One region of the Moritella sp. 36 genome, then DNA from elsewhere that is predicted to be linked to it. Evidence: predicted binding sites of a transcription regulator. Region 1 holds the regulator's gene; the other holds the start of a gene.
What was found. The regulator LexA, encoded in region 1, represses DNA repair genes until DNA is damaged. The targets are predictions, from matches to a motif close to TACTGTATNNNNATACAGTA.
Positions count from the first base shown of each region.

Region 2: the regulator LexA is predicted to act here: its motif matches at 2,536-2,555, upstream of ruvC (crossover junction endodeoxyribonuclease RuvC).

Region 1 covers NZ_CP056120.1:4,817,400-4,830,042, forward strand. Annotated here, with positions in the region: gene HWV03_RS21405 (protein-glutamate methylesterase/protein-glutamine glutaminase) at 1-512, opposite strand, end outside; gene HWV03_RS21410 (CheR family methyltransferase) at 559-1,407, opposite strand; gene HWV03_RS21415 (chemotaxis protein CheW) at 1,400-1,936, opposite strand; gene HWV03_RS21420 (chemotaxis protein CheA) at 1,952-4,003, opposite strand; gene HWV03_RS21425 (response regulator) at 4,006-4,368, opposite strand; gene HWV03_RS21430 (STAS domain-containing protein) at 4,378-4,665, opposite strand; gene lexA (transcriptional repressor LexA) at 4,921-5,544, opposite strand; gene plsB (glycerol-3-phosphate 1-O-acyltransferase PlsB) at 5,742-8,180, shown strand; gene ubiA (4-hydroxybenzoate octaprenyltransferase) at 8,299-9,159, opposite strand; gene HWV03_RS21450 (chorismate--pyruvate lyase family protein) at 9,178-9,810, opposite strand; gene HWV03_RS21455 (flagellar basal body-associated FliL family protein) at 9,949-10,350, shown strand; gene hldE (bifunctional D-glycero-beta-D-manno-heptose-7-phosphate kinase/D-glycero-beta-D-manno-heptose 1-phosphate adenylyltransferase HldE) at 10,440-11,861, opposite strand; gene glpG (rhomboid family intramembrane serine protease GlpG) at 11,879-12,643, opposite strand, start outside.
Region 2 covers NZ_CP056120.1:1,453,780-1,466,422, forward strand. Annotated here, with positions in the region: gene HWV03_RS06545 (alpha/beta fold hydrolase) at 1-794, opposite strand, end outside; gene HWV03_RS06550 (DUF2750 domain-containing protein) at 1,134-1,526, opposite strand; gene HWV03_RS06555 (cytochrome b562) at 1,590-1,997, opposite strand; gene HWV03_RS06560 (glutaredoxin family protein) at 2,090-2,317, opposite strand; gene ruvC (crossover junction endodeoxyribonuclease RuvC) at 2,575-3,096, shown strand; gene ruvA (Holliday junction branch migration protein RuvA) at 3,197-3,817, shown strand; gene ruvB (Holliday junction branch migration DNA helicase RuvB) at 3,835-4,842, shown strand; gene HWV03_RS06580 (hotdog domain-containing protein) at 5,020-5,298, shown strand; gene tolQ (protein TolQ) at 5,285-5,977, shown strand; gene tolR (protein TolR) at 5,981-6,406, shown strand; gene tolA (cell envelope integrity protein TolA) at 6,466-7,563, shown strand; gene tolB (Tol-Pal system beta propeller repeat protein TolB) at 7,565-8,935, shown strand; gene pal (peptidoglycan-associated lipoprotein Pal) at 8,956-9,534, shown strand; gene ybgF (tol-pal system protein YbgF) at 9,547-10,332, shown strand; tRNA gene HWV03_RS06615 (tRNA-Met) at 10,556-10,632, shown strand; tRNA gene HWV03_RS06620 (tRNA-Val) at 10,662-10,737, shown strand; tRNA gene HWV03_RS06625 (tRNA-Met) at 10,782-10,858, shown strand; tRNA gene HWV03_RS06630 (tRNA-Val) at 10,890-10,965, shown strand; tRNA gene HWV03_RS06635 (tRNA-Lys) at 11,032-11,107, shown strand; tRNA gene HWV03_RS06640 (tRNA-Met) at 11,144-11,220, shown strand; tRNA gene HWV03_RS06645 (tRNA-Val) at 11,261-11,336, shown strand; tRNA gene HWV03_RS06650 (tRNA-Lys) at 11,359-11,434, shown strand; tRNA gene HWV03_RS06655 (tRNA-Met) at 11,472-11,548, shown strand; tRNA gene HWV03_RS06660 (tRNA-Val) at 11,589-11,664, shown strand; tRNA gene HWV03_RS06665 (tRNA-Lys) at 11,687-11,762, shown strand; tRNA gene HWV03_RS06670 (tRNA-Met) at 11,800-11,876, shown strand; tRNA gene HWV03_RS06675 (tRNA-Val) at 11,917-11,992, shown strand; tRNA gene HWV03_RS06680 (tRNA-Lys) at 12,015-12,090, shown strand; tRNA gene HWV03_RS06685 (tRNA-Val) at 12,131-12,206, shown strand; tRNA gene HWV03_RS06690 (tRNA-Lys) at 12,288-12,363, shown strand; gene nadA (quinolinate synthase NadA) at 12,556-12,643, shown strand, end outside.

The DNA.
Region 1 (12,643 bases):
TCTCGCAATGCTTCTGTTCCTCCCGTTGAAGCACCAATCGCAATTAATCGTTCTGCTTGTATTTCTTGGCTTGCCGGTAAAGCTGTCACCGGGGTTTTCATAACGCGTAAGTTTGCATTGCTGGCTAATTTAACTTTAGCACACAGTTCATCGCCAAAATAACCGAATGATTGTGCGCTGTTATCAGTGGGTTTAGCAATAAAATCAAAGGCCCCTAACTCCAGAGCCTTCAATGTCACTGGCGCACCTTTTGATGTCAAGGTTGATACCATGACAACAGGCATTGGACGTAATCGCATTAAATTGTCTAAGAAAGAGAGACCGTTCATCCCTGGCATCTCAACATCCAGTGTTAATACATCTGGCTGTAGTTTTTTAATTTTTTCACGTGCATCAAAAGGATCGACGGCACTGCCAACAACATCAATCTCCGAATCTGAGTGAAGTAATGTCATTAATATCTTTCTCATTAATACAGAGTCATCGACAACAAGCACTTTTATTTTCTGCATAGAAGATATCCCTATAGCGCCGTTAAAATGGTGAGATAAAACGACCTTAACGTTGATAAATCGTTTGACCGACAAGACTAAAATGGGTGTTAAAACGTTGCAGACTTTCAGAATGACCAATAAAAAGATATCCACCGGGTTTAAGTAGCGAATAAAATCGTTGGACTAATTTTTTAGTCGTTTCCTCGTTGAAATAAATAAATACATTACGACAAAATATCGCATCAAACTGTCCCTTCATTGGCCATTTAGCAAGTAAGTTAAGCTGTTTAAAAGCAATCAGCTGCCTCACTTTTTCACTCATAACGTACTGATGAGAGTTATTCATATCGGGACAATATTGCAGGCGATAATCGATAGCGATCCCAGCCAGGTCATCATAGTAACCAGCAGTAGCATGAGACAGCACCTTACTATCTAGGTCTGTTGCTAATATTTTTGCATCCCAATAACGTAATTGGTTCTCAATTGTCATGGCTATCGAATATGCTTCCTGCCCAGTTGAGCACCCCGCAGACCATATTCTCAGTTTTTTATCTGGATTATTACGCTTAAAATCAGGCAGTGCGACTTGTTGTAAAAAATCAAAATGATATCGTTCACGAAAAAAACCAGTTAGATTTGTGGTGATCGCATTAATGAACTCGTTCAACTCGCCACTATAGCCATCTTGTAACAATTGGCAGTAAGCTGAAAAGCCATTTATCTTGAGATATCGGATCCTTTTCATCACCCGCGCATAAAGCATATCTCGCTTGGATTCACCGAGTACAATTCCCGATTGACTAAAGACCAGTTGCGTTAAATAATGAAAATCTATATCCGACATACACATGTTATTTAAGGTATCCCCCTTAGTTTCACTGTATAGCAGAGGAATAACTATATTAGTCATTAGCAACTATTGATGATTGCGTATTATGTCCTTTTATTTGCTCGATATTTTGAAACTGCTCTAAATCTAACAATAGACTTGAGCTGAGTAATACCACCATTTTATTGTTAATTGATATTAATCCTTGAATAACACTTGGGCCATAATCTTGACCCCATTGCGGCGGTAAATTAATATCGCCATGTGCGATCGTATGTACATCAGAGACAGCATCGACAACTAACCCCATTATTTTTGATTTATCTTCGACTAATACTTTCACGACAATAACGACTGTCGTCGTGCTGTATTCAATATTATTGAAACCAAATTTTTGTCGTAAATCCACAATAGGAACAATCGTGCCACGTAAATTAATCACGCCTTTCACATACTGCGGCATGTTAGGGATCTCGGTACAAGGTTCCCACCCACGAATCTCTTGTACATCTAATATTTCAACACCATATTCTTCATCTGCCATTATAAAAGTCAAAAATTGGGTTGATTGTTCACCTGTATCAATGTCAGCCTGCATACTACTCTCCATATCAATACCTTCTATTTAAGCGGCAACATGTGCACGCAGACCTTGCATTTGGCGTCGTTCGGTTGTGATTATTTTGACAATATCCGCAATATCTAAGATTAAAGCGACCGTTCCGTTCCCTAAAATAGTGGCACCAGATACACAGCTAACCTTCATGAAATTATCTTCTAAATTTTTAATCACGACTTGCTGCTGTGCAGCCAAATCATCCACTAATAAACCATATTTATTACAGCCACTTTCAACCACAACTAATAGTCCATCGGTAATATGCTCTAAACTCGTTTCATGGTTTAGTACTCGGTAGAGTCGAATAATAGGAATAAATTCATCACGTAATTTAAAGACCTCAGTTTGATCCGCCAACTTAGTCACCATGCCATCTTTCAGCTGCAGTGACTCAATGATTGACATAATAGGTAAGATATACGTTTTATTACCGATTTTGATTAGTTGACCATCCATAATAGAAAGCGTTAATGGCAAGCGAATCGAAAAACAACTGCCCTCTCCATCATGAGACTCAACCTTAATATCACCACCAAGCGATTCAATGTTTCTCTTCACCACGTCCATGCCGACGCCACGACCAGAAATGTCACTGATCGTTTCCACTGTTGAAAACCCAGGTGCAAAAATTAATTCATCAATTTGACTATTACTATAATGCTGGTCTTGATTAGCAATTCCGTTTTCAATGGCTTTAGCATGAATTTTTGCTCTGTTTAATCCTCGACCATCATCGCGGATCTCAATAATAATTTCACCACTTTGATGAAATGCCGTGATCCCCAAACAAGCAACGTCACTTTTACCAGCCAATTTACGCTCTCCGATGGTTTCAATACCATGGTCTAAAGCGTTACGAACGAGATGCATAATTGGGTCAGAGATCTTTTCAAGCATAATTTTATCTAGCTCAGTTTCTTCACCTTGCATCCTAAGCAGTACGTTTTTACCTAATTTCCCACTTAGATCCCTTACCATTCTAGGTATACGATTAAAGGCGAATTGGATCGGCAACATTCTTATTTTCATCACACTGTCTTGCATCTCACGGGTATGCTGAGATAATTGAATCAAGCCTTTTTTAAACTCAGGTAGCCTCTCAGCAGAAAAATCCTGACCAAGCTCACCGAGCATCGCTTGGGTGATCACTAATTCACCGACCATATTGATTAACGCATCAACTTTATCGATTGATACTCGAATTGAATTTATTTCAGTCGGCGCGTTATTCATTATTGTTTTCGATACAACTGGAGTCATCACAGATTCGGCTAAAGCATGATCAGTATTACCATATTCTGCCTTTGAATTAGAGAAAGTATTAGAATGTATAATGATGATTGTTGAGTCATCTGCAACCCATTCGAATATTTCTTTTATTTGCGATTCACTGATGTTGCTAATTAATTCAAGTTCCCAGCTCACATAAATATCTTCTGGTAATAACACCTCCCATAATGGGAGGTCCGCAATCTTGGGAGTTACTTTTAGCTCGCCCATCTCCTGTAATTCAGCAAAGATTAAACGTGGCTCATTACCTTGTTTTAAAATATCCGGACCGGGAATAAAATTAATTAACCAATAACCGTCATCGTGTGCATTAGTTGCTAATTCGGCAACATCCGTCACCGCTATTTCATCACCATTCGGTAATGCTTGTTGATTCATATCTCTTTGCAAAAATTGGTTATATTGATACTTAAGCTCTTCTACAATGTCAGGGATTGATTCTAAATCACAGGCTAATAGTTGGACCCACTCTCTTAAACAATCAACAGTTTGTAAAAAAAGACTAATATGATCGTCAGTAAGGACTAAAGTCCCAGCGCGTAGATCATCTAATAATGTTTCTGCGACATGAGTAAATTCTGTCAGTTGATTAAAACCGAATGTGCCCGCGCCCCCTTTAATGGAATGAGCAACCCGAAAAATCGTATTAATCACTTCGCTATCAACTGCACCAGGCGTTAGCTTTAGCAATTCAGTTTCCATCACTTCTAACCCTTCGACACATTCTTCAATAAATACCTGTTGAAATTGTTTGAGATCGATATCCATGCTTACCTCAATACTTTTTGCACGGTAGCAATGAGCTTTTCAGGATTAAAAGGTTTAACGATCCACCCAGTCGCACCAGCAGATTTACCAGCCATCTTTTTATCACTACCCGATTCTGTGGTTAACATTAAGATAGGCGTAAATTTATACGCTCGCTCATTACGCAGTTGGCTAATTAAGCTAATACCGTCCATCCGAGGCATATTAATATCAGAAATAATAAGATCAAAATTCCCCATTTTAGCTTTTTCTAATCCATCCACACCATCAACGGCGGCATCGACGTGATAACCAGCCTGCTTTAGGGTAAATTGAACCATTTCACGAATGGATACCGAGTCATCTACAGCTAATATTCGTTTCATGAGAACACCTCATACTGATGCGTAATTAAAATATACGTCGAACCCCAGAGCTTGAACAACAGTCGTAAATTTATCCGATGGAGATAGAAAAATGAGGGTCGCATTATGTGTAATTAAATGTTGAGAATAAGCATAAAATAATTGGCAAGTGGCACTGTCTATGTGAGTCACATTACGCGCATCAAGTACTTGAGATGACGCTTTAATGGGGAGCTGATCAAGTATAACTTTAAGAGTGGAAATCGATGAAACATCGATCTTATCATCCAACGTCATAGCAATAACGTATTGTTCCATAAACTAATCCTATATTTGTACCAGCGTACCGACAAACAAATTAAATATTTATTTTTATATCTCATGTTGAGTATAGGAAAAGAAAAAATTAATAGGTAGAAGATGATCAGAACTGTGATGTTAAAGCAAGATTTGAAAACGATTTCTAAATTTAAAGATAGGGGATAAGAAATGAAAAAAGAAATATAAAGATAGATAGTCAGCAATAGGATTATTTACTATCTATCTTCAGGCTCGATGGGTAAGAAGGTGTGATTACATCCAATCGGTATTACGAATAATACCGACAGCGACACCTTCAATATCAAAATGTTGGAAATTTAAATCAACACGAATTGTGCTCATTTCATCATTCTCAGGGTGCAGTAAGATTTCACAGCCCTGCTGTTCAAAGCGCTTAACAGTTACTTCATCGTCAACACGCGCAACAACAACTTGGCCTTTACTGATATTTTTAGTTTTATGTACAGCTAATAAATCGCCATCCATAATCCCAATATTACGCATACTTTCGCCACGTACACGCAGTAAAAAATCTGCCGTTGGTGTAAACATTGAAGGGTCAACATTATAGTGTGCTTCAATATGTTCTTGCGCTAAAATTGGCTCACCGGCGGCAACCTGCCCAATTAAAGGTAAACCACTGTCATTACTGGCTTGCTCAGCATCAACCAACAAACGAATACCACGAGAAGTACCCGCAAGAATTTCGATATGGCCCTTTCGTGCTAATGCCTTTAAATGCTCTTCCGCAGCATTAGGTGAACGGAAACCAAGTTCCTTAGCAATTTCAGCTCGGGTCGGTGGCATACCAGTATTTTTAATATGTTGTTTAACTAATTCAAATACTTCTGCTTGTCTTTGTGTCAATGCTTTCATCATGAACCCTAACTGGTTTTATATACAGTTTCTTGTAATTATATACAGTATTGTCAAGTTTGCAATATATGCCTTGAGTATATCTGGATAATAATGAATTAATCGTTTGCTGGCGCTGAAACACAGATTTATGGCTACACATCTGATATTATTGGAGCAAGCACTCTCGCACTTTATACAACAGAATGATAACACCTATGCAACAAACACCGTCAATGTTAAGTCGAAGTTTCGTTAACGGCTTAGTTAAATCTCAGTACGTACCAGATAACCCCGTTGATGCGTTAAATCTAGATTTAACACGTCCTATTGTTTATGCTTTAAAAACTAAATCGATGACCGATCTCGTGGCATTACAGCGAGCTTGTAAAGAACGAGGCTTACCCGACCCGCTTACACCAATAAAAGTGAACGGGGTCATCATTCCCAGTTATGTTTGCTTAGATAATCCAGCGCCCCTCTTCGGCCGAGTAAAAGATACTGACGTATTTTTTGACGAATTCCAACAGCTATTACGCTTACATAAAGATGATAAAGCCCTTGATATTCAATTGATGCCAGTCGCATTGTTTTGGGGACGCGCCCCCGGTAAAGAAGGTCAAATACCACTACTATCATTAGCAAACAGTATTTCACCAAGCCGTTTACGTAAAACAATCATTGTGGGTCTTAACCGTAAAGATAACTTGGTTCGTTTTAACAAACCGGTATCACTGCGTTTCATGGCCGATCAGCACGGCACCGATGAAAAAATCGTACAGAAATTAATTCGTGTTGCTAAGATCCATTTCAGTCGTCAAAAATTAGCCGCATCAGGCCCTAAACTACCTAACCGCTACCAACTTGTTGAACAACTACTGCGTAATCCAGAAGTTAAAAAAGCCATTCAAGTTGAGATCGCTGAGCATAATATTTCAGCAACAAAAGCGGAAAAGCGAGCCAATGATTACATCGATGAAATTGCCAGTGATTTTTCGTATAAACTCGTAAAAAACACCAGTAATTTTATGAGCTGGTTATGGAATAAGATCTACAGCGGTATCAAAGTTAATAACGCCGAACAAGTGCGTAAACTTGCCGCCGACGGTCATGAAATTGTATTTATGCCTTGTCATCGTAGCCACATGGATTACTTACTTATTTCTTATGTTATTTACAATGAAGGTTTGATCCCACCACACATTGCCGCCGGTATAAATCTTAACTTCTTCCCTGCTGGCCCTATGTTCCGTCGTGGCGGCGCATTCTTTTTACGTCGTACGTTTAAAGGCAATAAACTTTATGCAACCGTATTCAGAGAGTACCTAAGCTTATTATTCTCAAAAGGATATTCAGTTGAATTCTTTACTGAGGGTGGCCGAAGCCGTACCGGACGTTTATTACCACCAAAAACCGGTATGCTTAACATGACATTACAAGCGATGTTAAGAGAACAAAGCCGACCTATTACATTAGTGCCGGTATATCTAGGCTACGATCATGTGATGGAAGTGAGTACCTACGTAAAAGAGTTATCAGGGGCTCATAAGAAAAAGGAAAGTATATTCCAAGTATTTGGGATCGCCAGAAAGCTTAAAAATTATGGCCAAGCATTTGTTAACTTTGGTGAACCGATCAACCTTAACCAATATTTAAATCAACACGTTGAAAACTGGCGTGATGATATGAATATGCCGGTTGAAGAACAGCCTAAATGGCTAAACCAAACAACTCGCGATCTTGCGAATAAAGTGATGATAAATATCAATAGTGCCGCTGCGGTAAATGCTTTAACGATTTGCGCAGTAATTTTACACGCCGCGCCACATAAGGCTCTGAGCCGAGAAATTTTGGTGAAGCAAATTGATAGTTACTTAAAATTACTTCGTAACAACCCGTATAGTGAATTTAGTACCTTACCAGAAAACAGTGCAGAAGAGATTCTAGACCAAGCGATCTCGCTGAAAAAATTCACCGTACGTGAAGATAGCTTAGGACAAATGCTATCGATGTCATATGAACAAGCTGTACTATTAACCTTCTACCGTAATAATATTTTACACCTGTTTGCACTACCGTCATTAATTGCGGCAATCGTGACAGAAAAACCACAGACCAGTGTAGAAGAAATTAATGGTAAAGTTCGCCAGCTTTATCCCTTAATTCAAGCGGAATTGTTTTTGAAATATTCAGACGATGAATTAGATGATTGTATCACTGATACGCTAACTGAGATGCAGACACAGGGATTAATAGTCAATAGTGACAATGTCATTATACCGGTTAACGAACACTTAATGTCACTAAGACTGCTTGCTGCAAGCATCCAAGAAACGCTACAACGTTATGCGATTGTACTGACCGTATTAGAGCATAACCAAGTCATTGAAAAGAGCCTACTCGAAGATCGTAGTCAGTTAATTGCCGAACGTTTATCATCGCTAAATGGTGTGAGTGCGCCAGAGTTTTTTGATAAGAAAGTACTCGCTATCTTTATTAATAAACTCCAAGAGCTGCACTACTTATCTGATGAAGGCACAGCTAAAGCTGATAAAATTAGTCAGTTAGCGAATATAGTCAGAAGCTTGACCACGCTTGAAGTGAAGCAAACAATCTCGGATGTAATGCTTAGTCAGCAGTCTAGTGACAACAAGTAACGTCATACTTGAGGTGATATCATTACTATAATGACATTACCTTCCGGCATTACATATTGGAAGTAATAAAAAAGGAGCGTTAGCTCCTTTTTTATTTGTGATAACCCCTGTTCAGGGGTTACACATAACTTAAAAATAAGCTCGCAAAAATAATCATACCGACATAATTATTATGTAGAAATGCTTTAAAACAAGACTCTCGGTCGCGATTCACAATCAAAGATTGTTGATAAATAAATAGTCCAGCAACGATTGTTAAGCCAATAAAGAACACGCTTGGTAAAACCAATAACCAACCTAATAAGCCTAAACATAATAACGATGACAATTGTAATAACCCTACAATCAATTTATCTTTTTTACCGAATAAAATTGCGGTAGATTTAATGCCAATTTTCAAATCATCATCTCGATCAACCATGGCATATAAGGTATCGTAAGCAACTGTCCATAAGATATTTGCCACAAATAATAACCATGCATAACTCGGTACAGAATCTAATTGCGCCGCAAACCCCATCGGAATAGCCCAACCAAATGCCATGCCTAATACAACTTGAGGTAGGTGAGTATAACGCTTCATAAATGGATAGCACGCGGCAAGGCCAACAGCAACAAACGATAATAGTATCGTCAATGTATTCATGGTCAAGACGAGTAAAAATGCGAACAAAGTTAAACCAAAGAAAAACGTCAACGCGGCACGGCTTGATATACGCCCTGCAGCCAGCGGCCTATTTTCAGTGCGTTTTACATGACCATCAACATGACGGTCAGCAAAATCATTAATCACACATCCCGCCGCACGCATTACAATAACCCCTAATGTAAAAACGAGGAGTACATCTAATTTAGGGACCCCTTCAGCAGCAATCCACAGCGCCCACAGCGTTGGCCACAATAACAGCAAGGTGCCAATAGGCTTATCCATACGAGTAAGCTGTATGTAATCTTTCATTTTTGATGTCATGAACGACATAATGTTAACGTCCTTTTATTATTTATACGCTAAGGAATCAGGTAAAAACACTTCAGAAACCAGTAATGACTGCCCGCCTAATAGAAAACACGAGCGACGTCCGAATAGCGATGCTTTAGGGGGAGATGAAAACAGGTGAGATAATGAATATATTTTACTATGTGAATAAAACTCAGCGATTTCAATTTCACTACGCTGCATATCTGGCGCGTTAAACAATACGCTACCTAATGAACGGGTCCCCAGTTTTTCCAATTCACCGCCCGGTGCAGTTAGCGTATTTAATGGCATAACGCTACGCGCAAAAACCCAAGGTATCCCATCAAGTTTTAATAGTACCTCACGAACAAAACCTAAATTATCCGTTAGGTTTAATTTTATCTTTTCATCGTCGGATAATTGATAATGACCTTCCGCTAATATTTCAACCGTAAATGTCTGACAATGCTGCTTCAATCTAGCTGTTAATGACCCCGTATCAACGAGCCAATCATAAAGATTCGCAGATAATTTTTCTTCTAATATAGTTGGCCATAACCACTTCGAATCACAGCCGATGGGGTAGCATGGTAATGTCTGCTCACTAGTACGCGTATTATTTATATTATCTGACATATTATAAATTACTTTTTCAACAACGAAATCAGGCATAATTATCTGCTATTCAGACCAAGATTGTAAGCAGGGACACAAGTTGTTAACTGATTTATTTAATTAATCATTTGAAAGTGAGTATACTGGCTCACAACCAACCTACTTTAACGACTCATTTAACTAAGGATACGGTAAATGAAAAAATTATTCTGGCTCTTGTGCATGATCATGGCCTCAGTATCTTCCACTGCCGTATCTGCTAACGACCACAAGCCGGTGTATATTTATTTCGGCTTAGAGCCGGATATTATTACCAACTATACCAGTGAAACAAACAAAATTGGTTTCATCAGTGTCTCTATAGAATTTATGCTCGCAGATAAAAAAAGCTTAGCTGTGATAGAAAAGCATGAGCCCTTGATCAGGGATAAAATAATTTCATTACTCGGTCAGCAATCACCACAACATTTACGCTCTCTCACAGGCCGAGAAGAGATCAGAAAAATGATCCAAAATGAAGTGAACAGCTTACTAAAACAAGAAAGTGGTGAGGCCGTTATTGAGAATCTATTATTTACCAAATATATATTAATGTAATCAAAAAAGGAGTAAGCCGCTAAGCCTACTCCTTTTATCAATTTACATCGCTAATACAATCAGCTAGGCACTTATGCTTTTAAATAGCATTAACGTTTAATCGCATTAATGATCGCAGTCGTGGAGCAACCGTCTTCAAATTGTAAGATATTAACCTTGCCACCATTCGCCAGAACTTGTTTATGCCCAGCGATCTCTTCCACTTTGTAATCACCACCTTTAACTAATACATCAGGTAGTAATTCAGAGATTAAACGCTCTGGTGTTTCTTCAACAAACTCCACAACCCAATCAACGGCACCTAAAGCAGCAAGTACTGTCATACGGCGGTCACAAGTATTAATCGGACGACCAGATCCTTTCAACCCACGTACAGAAGCATCAGAATTAACCGCCAAAATTAAACGTTGCCCCAGTTTACGTGCCGAATTTAAATAAGACACGTGACCCGCATGCAGAATATCAAAACAACCATTAGTCATGACAATCTCTTCGCCACGTAACTTAGCTGATTTAACCGCAATTTTTAACTGCTCTTCGCTTAATACACCAAACCCACTTTCATGAGAGCCGTAAACAGAGTTAGCTAATTCAATCGGGCTTACCGTCGACGTACCAATTTTAGCAACTACAACACTTGCTCCCGCGTTAGCCAATGCACAAGCTTCTTCGAGTGATGAACCCGCTGATACAGCAGCTGCTAATACTGAGATAACCGTATCACCCGCGCCTGTCACGTCATACACTTCTTGTGCTAATGCAGGAAGGTGAAACTCATCTTGTTCAGCTCGAATTAAGGTCATGCCTTTTTCACTACGCGTAACTAATAATGCTTCAAGATCATATTCAGTAATTAATTTTCGACCTTTCTCAACAAGGTCTTGTTCATTCTTACAATGTCCAACAACCGCTTCAAACTCCGATAAATTTGGCGTTAATAAGGTCGCACCACGATATTTTTCAAAATCACAGCCTTTTGGATCAACAAAAACTTTAACGCCTTGTTGCTTTGCAGCTTGGATCATTTGTTGTACCTCAACCAAGGCGCCTTTGTTATAGTCCGATACGATCATTACTGAATAATCCGAAAAATTATCAATCGTTTTAGCGACTAAAGGTTGGGTATCGACTGCCGCAACAGATTCTTCAAAATCTAATCTAATCACTTGCTGGCCACGGCTTAATACACGTAATTTAGTGATAGTTGGGTAATCATCTAATTGCAAAAAATCACAAATTACATCGACAGCATTCATTTTCCCGCATAGCGCTTGTGCAGCTTCGTCATTACCCGTTAAGCCTAAAAGTTTTGTACTTGCACCTAAAGCCGCAAGGTTAAGCGCAACGTTAGCGGCACCACCAGGGCGATCTTCAACATTATTCACTTTAACAATTGGAACAGGCGCCTCGGGAGAAATACGACTCGAATCGCCCGTCCAATAACGATCTAACATTACATCGCCAACGACTAATATTTTTGAATTGTTAAAGTCAGGTAAAATGATTTCCATTATTCTCTCGATAATTTCTAATTAGAAGATTTAAATTTATAGTCTAAAAATGCTTGGCCACAACCAACCATTAAACCAAGTACATGTGCAGCGTTAGCAACATTAAGACCAAATATAGGGAAAAAGCCGAGCACAAGCCAAACCAGCATAAAACCAACATAAGGCTTGGGTAAACTAATACCCTGTGTTGGCGCTAACCAACCTGTCCACCAAATATAACCGACCAAGGCATAAACCACACCCGATAAACCACCAAAGTTAGGTCCTGCTAATAAAAACTGACCGATATTGGGTATTAACGCAGCAACTAAAAACAACAGTAATAACTTTTTACTGCCCAGCTTATTTTCAATTTGGCCACCAAGATACCACCACCATAATAAATTAAATACCAGGTGTAAAACTGAAAAATGAATGAGCGCAGGGGTAAATAAACGCCAAACCTCACTCAGTGAGGAAACACTTAAATCAAAAGGAAAATGCAGCGCAGCATATATAAATTCATTTTGTGTCAACATGCTAAAATACATCGCGGCAAAGACAACCACACTCAAGGTAAAAATAGTGAGGGTCACTTTACCTGCATGTATCAAAAAGTTGGACAACATATTACCCGAACCATAACTAAAATTTGCCGTACGCGTATCAGCAACATCCCAAGACGCTGCTTGGTATTTATCTTGATAAGGGTCAGCCAAAAACATATCAAGTTCTTGTGATGCAACTTCAACATGGGTCATCGCGGGTAAACAGATCGCAAACCCGTCTTCTGTTTGTGCGAC
Region 2 (12,643 bases), 1.7 Mb from region 1:
TCATTTTCGATAAATGTTTTAATTAGGCGTACGACCAAGTCGGGTTGTTCATTCGTGACCCCATGACCCGTGTCGGGTATAACAATAAGGGGCGCTTGTATCTTTTTACTCAGGTAGATGCCATGTTCAACAGGAAAGATACGATCTTTTTCACCCCAAATGAGCAATGTTGGTGTTGATGATACTGGCGCCTCGAGTAAAGCATCTCGATCGGCAGGTAATGATTGGATCATGGCTATTTTCTGTTTATGCCAAGTCGCAAAGTAAGTTTGATAGATTTGGTCTGCAATAAAGTCGGGCATCATTTTAGGTTCAACAAAAATACCACCAAATAAACGGCGCAACTCATAGCTGTTCTTTGGTATAAAGAAGTCCTCTGGTTTATCGACTGCAAAGCGTTTGTTTAACGCGGCAAGATCATCATCACTGAAGTAGGGACCTGGACTAGCGATGATGATGGCTTTGCTAATTCGGCTATCTTGAGTGTTATTGAGCATGTTGAAGGTGATAAAGCCGCCATAAGAGATACTAGCAATATTGACATTATCAAGCTGTAATTGATTGACTAACTGCCATATTGCTTGTGTTTCTGTTGTGAGGTTAGCTTCACCTGCGCTAAAAGAGTCACCAAACCAAGCGAGGTCTGGTGCGATAACATCATAATCTTTGCTGAGTGCCAGCATTTCTTTTTGCCATGTCGTGACGGCATTGCCACCAAATCCATGAAGCAGTAATAGTGGCTGTCCTTCTCCTCCACGCCAATAACTCAGTGAACCACCTTCTTTTAAACTCATCTGGTGCTGCTCAAAGCCTACAGATTTTAAGCTATCTTCATCTGAGTCTATTTTCCAGCGAACAATCGAGCAGCCTGTTAATAATGAAAAACATATGTAAATAATGAATAATTTTAGCTTGTTGGAAATCATATCGTTTGGCCGATTGCAGAGGGAATATAAAACAATACCTTAGATTGGAGGTAAATAAAATAACATTAATTTAACTTAGTGCTATCAAAAATAATAATATTTAAGTGGTCGGTAGGAAAGAGTAGACGGCGATTAGAATGAATGAATGGCAGAAATCAAAAAGCATACCAGCCATTTAATGTTGGCATGCTTTTTAATAAACTGTTATTAACGCTTTTTTTTCGCTTGTTTCTGTAATGCCATATCAAATTCGTCAGGGAACATAATAAGACCTTCGTCATCAAGATTTGGGAAGATAACGATAGCTAGGTCATCATCCATTAAACCCGATGTCCAACGGCTTTGCCATTTAGCTAATGAAATAGATTCTGTTTTACAGTTTTCCCATTCACCAGTCGCCCAAGATTGTGCAAACTCTGCGTTAGGCCATACTGGCACACAATCTTCGTCATCGTTATTTAGCATTACACAACCGTGTTCATCCGTTAAGATCCAGATTTTACGTTCGCTTGTTACTTCTTTTAATAAATAGCTAAGGCGTTTTTCTTCATCGTAAGCTTGAATTGTTGCTATTTGGTTCTCGTCGAGCGTGTTTGACATGTAATCTGTTCCTAATTTTTACTAATATGACGGTAATAGTCATCACCAACATGTAATTGTTTATTAACCAAAGATGAGCTGCCAAATACTTGGCTTACTTTTCTTGTGGTATTCTTTTCTTAAGCTATCAACGTCTTCTAATTTAGCTTTCGCAACGGCGAGATTTTCGTCTGTTATATCGGATTGTTGAATGCTATTCAGTATTGATTCTACTTTATCTAAACCTTGATTTGACATCTCTGCACGGTCAGGTGAAAAGTTATAGCTCTGTGCTACGGCAAGCATTTTACTCATTTCATCAATGCGAGTAGAAAACTCATCAGCAGATGTTGTTTTCATTGCTTGAGTATACGCTAATCTCATTTGTTTCATGGTAACTTTAAGATCGATACTGTCTATTTCGGCACTGTTGACCAATGTAGAAAATAATAAGCTGATGATAAGGCTTAGCTGAGCAAAACGATTCTTCATGATTTATATCCATAGATAATGATTAAATGCTGCTGTTAATAACACCTAGCGTATAATTACGAGTGTAATAACAGTCAGGTTTGTATGGGGGATTAACCGCGATACATATTTTCGAATGATTTAATTGAGAAACCACGCAGAATTTGGTCACCAATTTTAAGTGTTGGTACGCCTCGGCCACCAATAGCGGCTAATTCTTTACTGCCACGTGGTTCATTTACGCTGCATAAACGGTAAGGTATTTTCTTTTCATCTAGGTAGCGCTTTGCCGTATCGCAATTTGGACACTTCTTTTGCGTATATAATACGACTCTTTTCATTTTAGCCCCACAAGGTTGATTATAAAAAGGCGCATTATACCAAGCTAACACTGATTCACAATGTATCAATATGAGCAAATGATTTGAAATACACTTCTTTACAACATGATGGAATAATAAGGTGATGATGTGCGGTTTTAACTGTTTAATTTATACGCGTTATTTTAATGGAGTATGGATAAGGTACAGGGTTTAGGTTTCAGGCTTATGTACAGGTATACTGTAATTATAAACATGATAATTGAAGATAATAAAGTATGAGTATTATTCTTGGCATTGATCCGGGCTCCCGGATAACTGGATACGGTGTGATCCAACATATACACGGTAAGTTCCAATATTTAGGCAGTGGTTGTATTCGTACATCAGGTGATACATTACCTGAGCGCTTAAAGCAGATCCATGCGGGAGTCAGTGAAATTATCATTCAATTTCAACCAGATAAATTTGCTATTGAAGATGTGTTCATGGGTAAAAATGCGGCCTCAGCATTAAAGTTGGGCCAAGCCCGTGGCGCAGCTATTGTCGCTGCGGTGTCGAATGACTTAGAAGTCGGGGAATATACTGCCCGTCAGATCAAACAAGCGGTAGTGGGTAACGGTGGTGCTGATAAAGAACAAGTACAGCAAATGGTTGTCAATCTACTTAAACTGCCAGGCACGCCACAAGCCGATGCTGCTGATGGGCTCGCTGTCGCATTATGTCATGCCCAGAGTTTACGCACCTTGATTAATATGGCTGGTAAAGTCAAAGGTACAGCCCGCGGACGTTATAATTAACCTATTAAGTGAACCGAAATAATAAATGATCTGGATATTTAACCAGTATTTTATTATCCTTGTGAACATTATATTTTAAAAAAAATGTTGGAAAATAATTGTGATTGGACGTTTACGTGGCACTCTATTAGAAAAGCAACCACCAGAAATTTTACTTGAAGTGAATGGGGTTGGTTATGAAGTTCAACTGCCGATGAGCTGCTTTTATGAGCTTGGCGATGTTGATAACGAAGTGATCGTTTACACTCACTTTGTGGTTCGAGAAGATGCACAATTACTCTACGGCTTTAATAATAAAATGGAACGCTTGATGTTCCGAGAGTTAATTAAAGTGAATGGTGTTGGCCCTAAGCTGGCGTTGGCTATCTTATCGGGTATGACAGCAAATCAATTTGCACACTGTGTTGAACATGATGATATTAACAGTCTAATTAAATTACCGGGTGTGGGTAAAAAGACTGCGGAACGTTTATTGGTCGAAATGCGTGACCGTCTAAAAAACTGGGTGACTCAAGATTTGTTTACCCCTGAAGCAGATAAAGCACAATTACAAGGTTATGGTAATACGTCATCGAATGCGATTGAAGAAGCGGAAGACGCCTTGATTGGTTTAGGGTATAAACCTGCGCAAGTAGCGAAGATGATCAAGCAAGTTGCACAGCCAAGTATGAGTTGTGAAGATATCATTCGTTTGTCATTGCGTGCAACCTTACAGAATTAATTTAGGAAGTTACTTTAGTGATTGAAGCTGATCGATTAATTTCTAGCGGTACCGTCCGTGAAGAAGAAGTGATAGACCGTGCTATCCGACCAAAAATGTTGTTAGATTACCAAGGCCAGGACCATGTACGTAATCAAATGGAAATTTTTATTGAAGCCAGTAAACGTCGTGATGATGCACTGGACCATTTATTAATTTTCGGTCCTCCAGGACTCGGAAAAACCACATTAGCAAATATTGTGGCAAACGAAATGGGGGTGAGTATTAAAACTACCTCTGGACCAGTGCTCGAGAAAGCAGGTGATCTTGCTGCATTACTGACTAACTTAGAACCCCATGACGTACTATTTATTGACGAAATTCATCGTTTAAACCCGTCGATTGAAGAAATTTTATATCCTGCAATGGAAGATTACCAATTAGATATTATGATTGGTGAAGGCCCGTCAGCACGTTCGATCAAGCTTGATTTACCCCCGTTTACGCTTATCGGAGCGACGACTCGAGCTGGTTCACTAACATCACCGTTACGTGATCGTTTTGGTATTGTTCAGCGCCTTGAATTTTATAAGGTTGAAGATTTACAAGATATCGTATTACGCTCGGCAAATTGCTTAGGGCTGAATATGGATAGTGCGGGCGCGTTAGAAATAGCGAGACGTTCACGTGGTACACCTCGTATTGCTAATCGCTTATTACGTCGTGTACGTGATTATGCTGAAGTAAAACACAATGGTGATATTGATGCCGAAATCTCGTCTGCGGCGTTAAGCATGTTAGATGTTGATACTTGTGGATTCGACTACATGGACCGTAAGTTACTTATTGCCATTGTCGATACTTTCTCAGGCGGTCCTGTTGGCTTGGATAACGTTGCTGCGGCTATTGGTGAAGAGCGCGAAACCATTGAGGACGTACTTGAACCATATCTTATACAGCAAGGCTTTTTACAGCGCACTCCGCGTGGACGTATTGCGACACCACGTGCTTATCTGCATTTAGGCTTTGATTATCCAGAAAAATAACGGCTGAAATGTACTCTTCACATTAAATCAATTTCATATCTTATTTTTGTCAGGTATATTATTGAACTTATAGCGTCAAATCTTAGATTGTAGCGTTATAAGTTAGAGTAATAGTGTTTAAAGATATGGGTTTTAGAATAATGCAAAATGATATAGTAGAAAGTGCATTCAACGTGCGTGTTTATTTCGAAGATACAAATACTGATAGTCTTTGTCGTACGTAAAATAGACATCGATTACCGTTATCCGGTATTTCTTGATGATTTATTAATTATAAAGTCACATATTAAGGAACTAAAACGCGCATCGTTGGTCTTTTCTCAGTGTATCTATCATGAAAATGGTAAGTTACTGTCAGAATTAACCGTTAAAGTGGCATGCATTCAATTATCACATAAGAAACCGTGTGCGATGTCTACAGAAATTATAAGGAAACTAACCAGTGGAAGCTGCTGATATTTCATTTTTTGAACTTTTTTGGGAAGCTAGCCTATTGGTAAAAGCAGTGATGTTATTACTGCTTTCCATGTCCGTAGCATCATGGGCAATGATTCTTCATCGCTCAAAAGCATTGAAGCAAGCCAATGAAGCGTCGAAACGATTTGAAGATAGATTTTGGTCTGGTATCGATTTATCTAAATTGTATAAAGAAAGCGAATCGCGAAAGAATAATATTCAGGGTATGGAGTTAATTTTCCACTCTGGTTTTAAAGAATATGTGCGTATTCATAATACTGTTCAAGAAAATACCGATGCAATCATGGATGGCAGTTATCGTACGATGCGGGTTGCTTTATCCCGTGAAGTTGACGACCTTGAAACTAACTTAAATAATCTCGCTACAATAGGCTCAATTAGTCCTTATATCGGTCTGTTTGGTACGGTTTGGGGTATTATGAGTTCATTTATTGCATTAGGCGCTGTGCAGCAAGCAACATTGGCGATGGTTGCACCGGGTATTGCCGAAGCGCTGATTGCAACTGCGATGGGCCTGTTCGCAGCGATTCCAGCTGTTATTGCCTATAATCGATTTTCTGATCAAGTGATGAAAATTGAAAATAATTACGCTAATTTCATGGAAGAGTTTTCGAGTATTTTACATCGCCAGACTTTGGCTAAAAAAACACAGGATTAAGCGATGCAGCCTTATCAACGTAAGCGCAGACGACCTGTAGCGGAAATTAACGTAGTACCGTATATCGATGTCATGTTGGTACTACTTATTATTTTTATGGTGACAGCCCCGTTAGTGACTCAAGGTGTGCTTGTGGATCTACCACAAGCACAAGCTGAAGCGTTATCACAAGACAGTAAGCCACCCATTGTCGCTTCTGTTGATAAAGATGGTTTATATTACCTTGATGTGGGGGATGGTGATAAGTCACCAATGTCGCCCGATGATTTAGCGACGTTAGTTGCAGCTCATTTAAAATTACAGCCGGACACACCTGTTGTCGTTAAAGGTGATGGCTCTGTGGCGTATGCACAAGTGATCAGTTTAATGGTTGTGTTACAACAGGCTGGCGCACCTTCTGTTGGATTAATGACAGATCCAGTCGAGTAGCGTAAGTATTTAAAAGTAATTAAGAGTAGTTAAGAGTTAAGGGTAGGGTATAAATAAAGATGAAGGATAATCAGTCTAAGTACTCTGTGGCTATTATTATTTCGGTCGCACTGCATGTTGTACTTCTCGTGTTACTGGGTCTAAATGCAACCTCGACACCATTAAAACAACAGGCAAAGCCAAAAGTGCAAGCTATCCAAGCTGTCGTTGTAAGTGAGCAAGCGATAAAGCAACATGCTGACCGGATTAAACGTGCCGAGCAAGACAAACGCAGAAAAGAACAGCAACGTGTGCAGCAAGCGGAAGAGCGTATTAAAAAGCTTAATGAAGAACGTCGACAAAAAGAAGCTGCAATTGTAAAAGCAAAAAATGATCAGCGAAAAGCAGAACAAGCAGCAAGACGAGCTGAGACCAAGCGCGCCGAAAAAGAAGTTGAACGTAAACGAGCTGAAGTTGCTGCACTTAAAGCTGAGAAACAACGTTTGAAGAAAGTTGAAGAACGTAAACGTGCCGAAGCAGCAACGAAGAAAGCAGAGCAACAACGTGCTAAGAAAGAGTTAGAGCGTAAAAAGTCTGAACAAGCCGCTGCCGCCGCAGATAAAAAACGTAAAGCAGCCGAAGAAAAAGAACGTAAACGTCAGGCTGCTATTGTTGCCGAAAAGAAACGTAAAAAAGCAGAAGAAGCCAAGCTTAAAGCTGAACAAGAACGTAAGCGTGTCGCAGAACAAAAACGTAAAGCGGCAGAAAAAGAGCGTCAACGTTTAGCTAAAATCGAACGAGAAAGGCAAGAGCGTTTGATGCAAGAGCAGATCGAAGCTGAATTTGCATCTGAGTTAGATAGTGAAATACAACAACTCGATGCAGTACGTCAGCAAGAAGTATTAAGTGAAGTTGATAAATATACAGCGCGAATTAAAAATTCGATCCAACGCAATATGTTAACCAGTGATACGATGAAAGGTAAGTCTTGTTTATTGAAAATTATTTTATCCAATTCTGGCTTGGTATTAAGTGTTACAAGTGGTGGTGGAGACACTGCTGTGTGTAGAGCTGGGGTTAGTGCCGTGAATAAGGCTGGTTCGCTGCCTATGTCACCGGATCCAGATGTTGCGAAAGAACTTAAAAAAATTAATTTGATTTTTAGACCAGAGATTTAATATGAGTATAACTAAACGATTTTTATCTTTCTTTATTGTGTGTCTAATGCAGATACAAATCGCGCATGCGGCATTAGAAATTGTCATTACAGAAGGCACAAACAGTGCCAGACCTGTCGCAGTCGTTCCGTTTAAGTGGTTAGGTGCACAGCCTAAACCAAAAGACATGACTGATTTCGCTAGTATTATCGCGGATGATTTACGTAATAGTGGTCGTTTTTCTCCACTGGAACGCCGCTTAATGCCACAAACACCAGCAACAGAAAGTGCCGTTGATTATGCAGCCTGGAAAGAAGCAGGTGTCGAAGCAATCGTGATCGGTACAATAAAACCACTACAAGACGGCCGTTTACAGATCCATTTCCAACTCATTAATGTGTTATCTGGTTTTAAAAATCAAACGCCACAAAAAATTGATGATCAGTTAGTTAAAAATACCGATCATATTAAGCTTAATTTGAAAGGTAATTTCTCGACTCGTCGTCCTCGTCATATCTCACATCGTTTAAGCGATTATATTTTTGAAAGTCTGACCGGTACCCGTGGCGCATTCTTAACGCGTATTGCTTATGTCGCTATTAATTATGATGATAAATATCCATTTAAATTATTAATTTCTGATTATGATGGTATGAATCAACATATATTATTCCGCTCAAAAGAACCAGTTATGTCACCGTCGTGGGACCCTACTGGTAAAAAACTGGCTTATATGAGTATGGAAGACAAAAAACATGAAATCTGGATTTATGATCTGGTCACACAGAAACGTGAGCTAATCAAACCATATAAAGGGAGTAATATTTTCCCGGTCTTTTCACCTGATGGCTCGAAATTGTCGATGATATTGTCTAAATCTGGGCAAGCAGATGTATATGCTTACGATTTGAAAACCAAAAACTTGGAAAGGTTGACGAAAAATCGTGGTATTGATACCGAAGCAACCTGGACGCCTGATGGTAAGTCGATTGTTTTCACCTCTGAACGTGGCGGGCGTCCGCAAATTTATCAGGTTAATTTAGCAAGTAAGAAAATTAAACGACTGACCTTTGAAGGTAACGCAAACTTAAATCCTTCAATTACTCCAGATGGTGAAAATTTAGTGATGGTTAGTTTGCAAAAAGGTAAGTATAGTGTAACGAAGCAGGATTTGTCAGATGGATATGTTCAAAAACTGACTAACGGTCGTCTTGATAAGTCGCCAAGCATTGCGCCTAATGGCAGCATGGTTATTTACAGCACGGTTGTTAAGGGAAAACAGGTATTATCGTTAGTCTCAATGGATGGGCGCTTTAAAGCGGTTTTACCAGCAAGTGATGGAGAAGTAAAATCACCAGCGTGGTCACCTTTCTTGACATCTAAAAAGAATTAATTATTGATAGGAAAATGAAAATGCAACTAAATAAAATCTTAAAAAGTTTAGTAATTGCGTTACCAATGCTGACATTGGCTGCATGTAGCTCAACAACGGATACAACTGAAAATGATGCAGTTGAAAGTTCTGCACAACAAACAACAAATGACTCAACGGCTAATGCTGAATCAGATCCAACTGTTGTTAGTGGTAGTGATACTGACATAAGTATTGACCCAGTTGAAAATTTAACACCTGAAGAAGTTAAAAAACAAGTAATTGACGAGTTACGTAAACGCCACGTTGTTTACTTTGGTTTTGATCAACAAGCCGTTACTGCAGAGTACGGTGAGTTATTACAAGATCATGCTAATTTCTTAATTGATAACCCTGAAGTTAAAGTGTTAGTTGAAGGTCATGCCGATGAGCGTGGTACGCCAGGTTACAACATTGCACTAGGCGATCGCCGTGCTGATGCTGTGGTTAAATACCTAACTAACTTAGGTGTTTCTTCAAGCCAAATCTCGACAGTTAGTTATGGTGAAGAGAAGCCTGTAGATACTTCTCATACTCAAGCTGCATTCTCTAAAAATCGACGTGCAGTGCTAGTTTACTAAGGATTAGTCACCTTGATTCGAATTAATACTAAAACGGCCATGATCATGGCCGTTCTTTATAGTGGTTTCGGGCATGCCGCACCAGCAACAGTATTTGATGTAAATGCAAGTACTGAACCGATGATAACGAAAAAACAGACTCGTTCTGTTGAGCAACGCTTGACCCGTATAGAGAATATCCTCCACGCTCGAACGAGAGCACAATTAGAAACCCAGCAGAGACTTGATCAATTATCAATTGAATTAATGAATTTACAGGGTGCTATCGAAGAAAACGAACTAGAGCAAGGCAAAATTACGCAACGTCAGCGTGATATTCTCAATGATATTGAGCGTATTCGTACAACTCTCGTCGCAAAACCTGCTGTTCCTGCTGCAATTGATGCAAATATTCTAAATGCAACAAATCAGCCGGTAAATTTGACCGGTAAAGATGCTTATAACTACGCGATCAAATTAATCAAAAATGAACGTAAATACGATGAAGCAATACCTGCGTTACAAAGTTTCATTTCTACGTATCCAGAATCTGAGTTAGCCGCTAATGCACATTATTGGTTAGGTCTGCTTTTGCGTAAAGATAATAAGAATGATGATGCTAAAGCTGAATTTGAGACGATCGTAACTAAGTATCCTACATCAAATAAACGAGCAGACTCTTTACAAAAACTTGGTCAACTCGCTAAGCTATCGGGCTCTAAGAGTGAAGCGAAGCGTTATTTTGAACTCGTGATTAAAGATTATCCAAATGATGCTGTTGCTAAGTTAGCAAAAAAAGAGCTAGCAGCACTGAAGTAATATTTTAAGATTGAACAACATTAACGAACTATTGGTTTGTGCTATTTGTCATCTTATTGGCGTTAAACTGAACGGAATTCAGAGTTTTATCATTGAATTGTGATTCTGAGCAGATTTTACTTGCAGAGTTTTCTGAAAAAAGTATTATAGCCGCCATCGAGACAGGGGTTAGCGAAAACAACGTAAGTCGTTTAGTTCATTGATGTCTTGATTATAGAATTGTCGCGGGATGGAGCAGTTTGGTAGCTCGTCGGGCTCATAACCCGAAGGTCGTTGGTTCAAATCCGGCTCCCGCAACCATTTCTATTACCAATTAATTTGGTATATGTGGGTCCTTAGCTCAGTTGGGAGAGCATCGCCCTTACAAGGCGAGGGTCACTGGTTCAAGCCCAGTAGGACCCACCACATTTAATTACGAACCCTACGTAAGCTAAATGAAAACATATTGTCGCGGGATGGAGCAGTTTGGTAGCTCGTCGGGCTCATAACCCGAAGGTCGTTGGTTCAAATCCGGCTCCCGCAACCAATTTGTTCGCTATATAAATAGCAAAAATTGTGGGTCCTTAGCTCAGTTGGGAGAGCATCGCCCTTACAAGGCGAGGGTCACTGGTTCAAGCCCAGTAGGACCCACCACAAATTATTAAGTTTGGTTATATATATTTTTAAATAAATAACGAGACTTCATAAAGAAAGTATTTGGGGCTGTTAGCTCAGTTGGTAGAGCAGTTGACTTTTAATCAATTGGTCGAAGGTTCAAATCCTTCACAGCCCACCACTTTCTTTAGTTCTGATAAAGAACACACAGCATTGTCGCGGGATGGAGCAGTTTGGTAGCTCGTCGGGCTCATAACCCGAAGGTCGTTGGTTCAAATCCGGCTCCCGCAACCAGTTATAACGATAGATACAACTATCGCTAAATAAATATCGTGGGTCCTTAGCTCAGTTGGGAGAGCATCGCCCTTACAAGGCGAGGGTCACTGGTTCAAGCCCAGTAGGACCCACCACTATTTTTAAAGAAAGAATTTGGGGCTGTTAGCTCAGTTGGTAGAGCAGTTGACTTTTAATCAATTGGTCGAAGGTTCAAATCCTTCACAGCCCACCACTTTCTTTAGTTCTGATAAAAGAACACACAGCATTGTCGCGGGATGGAGCAGTTTGGTAGCTCGTCGGGCTCATAACCCGAAGGTCGTTGGTTCAAATCCGGCTCCCGCAACCAGTTATAACGATAGATACAACTATCGCTAAATAAATATCGTGGGTCCTTAGCTCAGTTGGGAGAGCATCGCCCTTACAAGGCGAGGGTCACTGGTTCAAGCCCAGTAGGACCCACCACTATTTTTAAAGAAAGAATTTGGGGCTGTTAGCTCAGTTGGTAGAGCAGTTGACTTTTAATCAATTGGTCGAAGGTTCAAATCCTTCACAGCCCACCACTTTCTTTAGTTCTGATAAAAGAACACACAGCATTGTCGCGGGATGGAGCAGTTTGGTAGCTCGTCGGGCTCATAACCCGAAGGTCGTTGGTTCAAATCCGGCTCCCGCAACCAGTTATAACGATAGATACAACTATCGCTAAATAAATATCGTGGGTCCTTAGCTCAGTTGGGAGAGCATCGCCCTTACAAGGCGAGGGTCACTGGTTCAAGCCCAGTAGGACCCACCACTATTTTTAAAGAAAGAATTTGGGGCTGTTAGCTCAGTTGGTAGAGCAGTTGACTTTTAATCAATTGGTCGAAGGTTCAAATCCTTCACAGCCCACCACTTTCTTTAGTTCTGATAAAAGAACACACAGCATTGTCGCGGGTCCTTAGCTCAGTTGGGAGAGCATCGCCCTTACAAGGCGAGGGTCACTGGTTCAAGCCCAGTAGGACCCACCACTTATTATCGTTGTGATATGTCCTAACATAAACAACAAAACTTCTATTTAAGGAATCCTTAATAGAAGCAGTAAAAGTAAAGGGCTGTTAGCTCAGTTGGTAGAGCAGTTGACTTTTAATCAATTGGTCGAAGGTTCAAATCCTTCACAGCCCACCACTTTACTTCTCTTTATAATATAAAGAGTATAATAAGAATAAAACAAAAAAGCCTCGCTATTAGCGAGGCTTTTTTGTATGAGTCGAAAAAAAATCACGCTAAATTACGTTTTCATGACAATGCCATGTATAATACGCGAAGATAAATTTTTTGAGCTCTGAGTAATTAGCTATGACTCCCAATGTAGTAGAAATGGAATATCCATTCCCAAAAAAACCAGTTCCGTTATCGGCACAAGAAAAACTGGATTATAAAGCACGTATTAAACAGCTTTTAAAAG